3 regions of the Arthrobacter sp. MMS18-M83 genome follow, and region 1 is predicted to be linked to each of the others. Evidence: predicted binding sites of a transcription regulator. Region 1 holds the regulator's gene; each other region holds the start of a gene.
What was found. Region 1 encodes Rex, which represses fermentation and respiration genes when NADH is low (regulators of the CRP and FNR family bind a similar motif). Its sites were predicted from a motif close to CTTGTGAANNNNTTCACAAG; they were not measured.
Positions count from the first base shown of each region.

Region 2: the regulator Rex is predicted to act here: its motif matches at 812-831, upstream of OW521_RS20615 (glyceraldehyde-3-phosphate dehydrogenase).
Region 3: the regulator Rex is predicted to act here: its motif matches at 1,149-1,168, upstream of rhaI (L-rhamnose isomerase).

Region 1 is NZ_CP113343.1:3,242,861-3,245,125, reverse strand. It holds gene OW521_RS15375 (hypothetical protein) at 1-560, shown strand, start outside; gene OW521_RS15370 (redox-sensing transcriptional repressor Rex) at 627-1,349, opposite strand; gene OW521_RS15365 (glutaredoxin family protein) at 1,401-1,655, opposite strand; gene OW521_RS15360 (HAD family hydrolase) at 1,798-2,265, shown strand, end outside.
Region 2 is NZ_CP113343.1:4,363,763-4,366,027, forward strand. It holds gene OW521_RS20605 (YaaA family protein) at 1-320, opposite strand, end outside; RNA gene rnpB (RNase P RNA component class A) at 413-804, shown strand; gene OW521_RS20615 (glyceraldehyde-3-phosphate dehydrogenase) at 1,086-2,265, shown strand, end outside.
Region 3 is NZ_CP113343.1:2,352,345-2,354,609, forward strand. It holds gene rhaI (L-rhamnose isomerase) at 1-1,030, opposite strand, end outside; gene OW521_RS11045 (MarR family winged helix-turn-helix transcriptional regulator) at 1,319-1,792, opposite strand; gene OW521_RS11050 (hypothetical protein) at 1,875-2,265, opposite strand, start outside.

The DNA.
Region 1 (2,265 bases):
GCCAGTTCTCCGTCCCGCAGTACGGGCAGAGCGGACCCGTCACGTGGCCGAGCCAGCAGCCCGCTGGGACGTCCGGCGTCCCGGAACTGGTGAACACTGCGTTCTTGATGATCGTCTCCGCTGGCGTCCTCTCTTTCGTGAGCGCAATGGTTCTCGCATTCACGGGCGGCGACACCTTTACGGCCATAATGCAGCAGTCCGCAGCCCAGCAGGGCCAGCGGCTTCCCGCCGGGGCTCTGCAAAGCATGCAGGGCGCCATCATCATTGGAGCCATCATCGGTGGCCTGATATCGCTGGGTCTTTACGCGCTTGTCGCATTCCCAGTCCGTAAGGGGAAGAACTGGGCTCGGATCCTGGGAACCGTCTTCGCGGCGATTTCGCTCTTTAGCCTTCTTGGTGGATCATTCACGTTCGGCCTGCTGTACGGATTGATCCAGACCGTCACCATCCTCTTGGGCATCGCCGCGATGGTGCTGTTGTATTTGCCTGGCTCGGCACCGTATTTCCGGAAAGCACAGCCTTTCCCGAACCCCTACAACCAGGCGCCGTACGGCCGCTAACCTTGAGGCCATTCGGCCTCTACGGCACGTCTCGACGAACACAACGGGCGCAGAACCGGCTTTGGCCTAAAGGGCCTGGCCTGGGGTCTGTGCCCGTTGTGCGTGATACGCAAGGATTTGCAGCTCGGTGGCCATGTCCACCTTGCGCAGATTCACATACGGCGGAACCTGCAGCAGCACGGGAGCAAAGCTGAGGATGCTGCGGATCCCTGCGCTGATCACGCGGTCGCAGACGCCTTGTGCCACCGCGGCCGGGAGAGCCAGGACAACCATGTTGGTGCCGGTCCGCTGAAGGACCGTTTCAAGATTCGCGGCATCGCTGACCCGCAGCCAGCCGACTTCGTTCCCAATGACCATGGGATCGGCGTCGAGGATCGCCACCACGTCGAAACCACGAGATTCGAATCCGCCGTACCGGGCCAAGGCCTTGCCAAGGTTGCCGGCACCCACAATCGCCACTTTCCAGTCGTGGGTCAGGCCCAATGCCGCAGCAATGTGGCGGCTCAGATACTGCACCTCGTATCCCACGCCCCGCGTTCCGTAGGAGCCAACATAAGAGAGGTCCTTGCGCAGGGTTGAGGAACTGACTCCCGACGCCTCGGCCAGCGCCTCGGAGGAAACCCGTTCCACGCCTTCGCCCAGTAGGGAGTTCAGCGCGCGCAAGTAGAGCGTCATCCGGGCCACAGCCGCGGGTGGTATCTGCTTCGCGGCAGAGTCCTTGTCCCCAGGTACAGCGTCCCCGGGTAGAGCTTCGGCGGACGGTTCCAGCGCAGTCACGTTCTTCTCCATTGCGTCGCTTTGTTTTCCCACTCTATTGCCAACAAAGCGTTGGACGCATGTTCAGGCAGCCAAGGCCTTCTTCAGGACCCGCACCAGCCTCGCCTCGTCGATTTTCCAGAAATCCCGCTGGATTCCGTCCACCAATACCACCGGGATCTCCTCGGCATAGCGTTCGCGGAGTGCCGGGTCCGTATCGATCGACCGCTCACTCCACGCGAGCCCGAGGCTTGAGGTCACGCGTTCGACGGCGTCGCGCGCCGCGGCGCACAGGTGGCAGTCAGCTTTGGTGAGGAGTACGACGTCGGGATTCGGCATGGGTCAACGGTATCGCGTTAGCGTTGACCCAGCCTGAAACAGCCCCCAACCCAACGACGCACAGCCCAAAGAACGCTCGACGCGGAACCGCAGGGCACCCTCACGAACGGCACGGAGCCGGGCGATTGACTAGACTCATGGCATGCCCGTCGAGAAGAACGCTGTTGTGGCCATCACGCCGGCCGCAACGCACCAACACGGCGAAGCTGCATTCTTCGACGTCGACAACACCCTTATGAAGGGCGCCAGCCTCTTCCACGTCGCGCGGAAGATGTACGAACGTAAGGCGTTCACCCTCTCCCAAGCCGCGGGCTTCGCCTGGAAACAGTTCAAGTTTGTCCTGCGGGGCGAAAACATGGAGGACGTCCATTCAGTCCGGGATTCCGCACTGATCCTCGCGGCAGGCATCAAGGTTTCCGATATCCAGGAGCTGGGCGAAGAAGTCTACGACGAGATGATCGAGTCCCGGATCTGGCCTGGTACCAAGGCTTTGGCCGAACAGCATCTGCGCGTTGGCCGGAAGGTCTGGCTGGTGACCGCCACCCCCATCGAAGTCGCCACCGTGATTTCCACCCGGTTGGGGCTGACAGGCGCTTTGGGCACCGTGGGC
Region 2 (2,265 bases), 1.1 Mb from region 1:
ATCGACTCCGCGGCTTTGCGGCGCTGCGCAGGCGTCAGGGTCTTGTACCCAAGAGCGTCGTAGAGAACTCCTGAATACACCTGGTGGGCGGGCGCGGCCGGTTCTGCGTGCAACCGGGTATTGCGTTCGACGTCATCCTTCAACGACGCGCCCACGCCCAACAAGGCGAGGGCGTCCTCGTGCGCGCTGACCAAGCCCAGGGCGTCGAGCACTTTGGCCCGGTAGCTGTTGAGTTCGGGAAAACTCAGTGACTCCCATTCGACGGCGGGGCCCTTGGCAGCGGGGGTCTTGCCTTCGGAAGGCGGCAGGAGAATCAGCACTTGTCGATATTAGCGGTAATGCCGGCTGCACCTGTCGGGTCAGCACAGTCCGGCAGTGCAGAGGGCCCGACGCCGGTAGACTGTAGGGCGGATGGGTTGACTAGGCGGTCGCGCGCCACGTGAGTGGCTCGAGGAACGTCCGGGCTCCACAGAGCAGGGTGGTGGGTAACGCCCACTCGGGGTAACCCGCAGGCCAGTGCCACAGAGAACAGACCGCCCGCAGTTGCTCGTGCCTGCACGAGCAACTGGCGGGTAAGGGTGAAACGGTGGTGTAAGAGACCACCAGCTCCCTGGGTGACCAGGGAGGCTAGGTAAACCCCACCCGGAGCAAGGCCAGACAGGGCACGATCGAGGGCTGCTCGCCCGAGTGTCCGGGTAGGCCGCTGGAGGGCGTCGGCAACGGCGTTCGTAGATGGATGGCCGCCACCCTTTCGCCGGCAACGGCGGGGGAGGACAGAACCCGGCGTATCGGTCAACCCATCCACTCGGCCTGTGTGAGTGATTTCACGCGTCCCGGCTGCCAAAGCCTCCCGTGCCAGACCTTAGAATGGACACTGAACGTAGAAGTTCCACCGCCGGTTCTGCGTTCGCAGCCGGCGGTTTTTCTTTGCAACGTTCGAGGTGTCCGGGCAGACCGAAGTCCCGCCGATGCCGGTGCCGCAGGATTACTCCGGGCGGCAGCCATCTACGTACGAGGACGTATGTAGCTGACCCTAGGAAGGTAGTTCTGTGAGCCAGTCATCAGATTCTTGTCTTGATACGTGGATGGGCCGCGAAGCGCTGGCCGAGGCCATGATTCCGGTGATCGGCCGGCTGTACCGTGAAAACAACGTGGTCACGAGCATTCACGGGCGCAGCCTCATCAATAAGTCGTCCATGAACATCCTGAAAGCCCACCGTTTTGCGCGCCGGATGAGCAAAGACGAGCTCCTGCTCGAGGAAACCGCGCCTTTGCTCAACACCCTCGCGGAGCTTGAACTCGGCGCCGCGGCGATCGACATCGCGCGCCTCAACGAGAAGTACAAGGCCGAGGCTCCGGGCACGCCGCTGGAGGACTTCCTCCGCGCCGAACTTGCCGAGGTTGTTGGACGCCGCGGCGCGGACGACCGGACCAGCACCGACGTCGTCCTCTACGGATTCGGCCGCATCGGCCGGCTCCTGGCCCGCCTCCTGATCGAAAAGGCCGGTGGCGGCCACGGACTGCGCCTGCGCGCCATCGTGGTCCGCAAGGGCGCCGAGAATGACCTCGTCAAGCGCGCCAGCCTGTTGCGGCGCGACTCCGTGCACGGTTCCTTCGAGGGCACCATCCGCGTGGACGAGGCAGCCAACACCATCACGGCCAACGGCGTCCAGATCCAGGTGATCTACTCGGACAACCCCTCAACCGTTGACTACACGGCGTACGGCATCACGGATGCCCTGGTGGTCGACAACACGGGCCGCTGGCGCGACGCCGAAGGCCTCTCCCAGCACCTGCAGAGCAAGGGCGTCGCGCGCGTCCTGCTCACGGCCCCGGGCAAGGGCGATCTCAAGAACATCGTCCACGGCATCAACCATTCCTCCATCGAGGACACGGACAAGATCGTCACCGCAGCCTCCTGCACCACGAACGCCATCACCCCGGTGCTGAAGGCACTCAACGACAAGTTCGGCGTCATCCACGGCCATGTGGAAACCGTTCACTCGTTCACGAACGACCAGAACCTGATCGACAACTTCCACAAGGGCGATCGCCGCGGACGTTCGGCCGCACTCAACATGGTCATCACCGAAACCGGCGCGGCCAAGGCCGTGGCAAAGGCCCTTCCGGAACTGCAGGGCAAGCTGACCGGCAATGCGATCCGCGTTCCCACGCCGGATGTTTCGATGGCCATCCTGAACCTGAACCTGGAAAAGGGAACCACGAAGGACGAGGTCAACAACTACCTTCGCGAGATGTCCCTGC
Region 3 (2,265 bases), 890 kb from region 1:
CATCGGTATAGAAGGCATCGTTGAAGATGCCATTGGCGGCCAGCACGTCACCTTCGCGTTGTGCCTCAGCCAGCGCAGCGCCGTCGATAAGCAGCGCGCGGGCAGTCATTTCCTGGACGTTGAGCACCGAGCGGATCTGGCCCGGGATCTTCTCCTCCAAGTTGTGGCACTGGTCCAGCATGAGGGCGACGCCTGACTCTTCGCCGAAGCCGCCACCACGGATGACCTCGTGCATGATGCGGAACAACTGGAACGGATCCGCGGCACCGACGATCAGGTCGTCATCGGCATAGAAACGGGAATTGAAGTCGAAGGAGCCCAGCTTGCCCAGGCGCAACAACTGCATCACGATGAACTCGATGTTGGTGCCCGGGGCATGGTGGCCGGTGTCCAGGCAGACGAAGGCCTTCTCCCCCAGGGCAACGGTCTGCGCGTAAGAGGTGCCCCAGTCCGGAACGTCGGTGTGGTAGAAAGCCGGCTCGAAGAACTTGTACTCCAGGACCAGGCGCTGGCTCTCGCCGAGGGCTGCGTAGATCTCCTGCAGGGACTCGTCCAGGCGGTCCTGGCGGCCGCGCATGTCATCCTGGCCCGGGTAGTTGGTGCCGTCCGCCAGCCAGATCTTCAGGTCCCGGGAACCGGTGGCGTGCATGATCTCGATGCACTCCAGGTGGTGGTCGATAGCGCGGCGGCGTACGGCCGCGGCGGAGGAGGTCAGAGAACCGAACTTGTACTCGTCGTCCTGGAACGTATTGGAGTTGATTGTTCCCAGTCCAACGCCAAGGCCGGCAGCGTAAGCACGGAGGGCAGCGTAATCGTCCACCTTGTCCCACGGGATGTGCAGTGCCACGGTCGGCGCAAGGCCCGTCAGTTCGTGGACTTTCGCGGCGTCGGCGAGCTTCTCCTGGATGGTCCGCGGGGTGCCGGGCGTGCCGAACACCTTGAAGCGGGTGCCCGAGTTGCCGTAGGCCCACGAGGGAACTTCGATGGCCAGCTCTTCCAACCGGCCCAGCGCCGTTGCTACGTCTTTCATGATGGTTGGTTCTCGCATTCCGTGGTTTCCAGCGTGAAGCCCGGGAGTCTCGGGCCTCAGATCAATGTGTCTTGGATTGTTTGAATCGTTTCATTGATACGATTCAAGCTACGCTGTCGTTGAGAAGGTTGTCAAGAAGAATTTCGGAGGACATGAGTCCCTGACCGCGAAGCCTGAGTTCGGGGTCAGGTCCTGGTACGACGCGGTCTTGGACGAATTGACGGCCCGCGGTGAGGGGATCGCGCGCAATGGGCGTGCCGCCGTCGACGTTTCGCGCTCGCTGCGCGACTAGTCTTCGCGCCGCGCGGGCGCATAGGGGACGCCGGCAGTGACGCCCGCGGGTGCTTGTCGTCCTGCCAGTTCGCGCACGAGTACTTTCAACTCATGCCTGAACATCGAAGTATCGATGGACACTTGGGCGAGGACTTGCTGCTCCGATTCGACAGCCCGCTCCAACGCGTCCGTGCCAGCGTCGGTCAGTGACACGAGGTGCACCCTGCGGTCCTCGGAACCGCGTTGGCGCGTGATGTGGCCGTGGGCTTCGAGTCTGTTGAGGGTCTGGCCCATGGTCTGGGCCTGCACCCGCACAATCTGAGCCAGCATGGTCTGGGTGATGGGACCGGTGGCTGCAAGGACTTCCATCGCTATGACGCCGGCATGGGTAAGGCCGATCGACCTGAGGTTCTCATCCCAAGCGTGTTCCACCAGCCGGGCCGCTGTAGACAATAAGCGCCCCGTGGGCCACCGCTCAATGTCCGGCATATCTTCATTGTAGGTGCGGGAGGATTTTGGGGGGTGCGAGTGGCGCCCGCCTCAGCGAGGATTCCGGGCCAGGAGGACCTCCCTACAACCCAAGCTCTTTCTCCGCGGTGACCCAATTATGGGCAATGGCTTTCTGCGCGTCCGCGAGGGCAATCCGGTGGGAGCAGACGGCCTTATTGAGCCGCGTTTCAATGGCGTCCTTCGGGTTAGTGGTTCCCGGGGCGCCCTCGCGGTTCGGCTCGGGCCAAAGATTGGACACCGCGTTGGTGCCACCAAGCTGGAGGCTGATCAGATGGTCGAATTCAGTGGAAGAAGCCGGAACCAGGCCGTATTGCTGGAGGCTGAGCTTCTTGACCTTGTCCGTGTCCGAGACAGGGGCACGGACCGTGGCAGTGTAGCCGGACCTGCAGATCGTGCTGCCGATGTTCTCCTCGCTCACGGCCGGATCAATGGCGCCAGGCGTGCACGAAGGG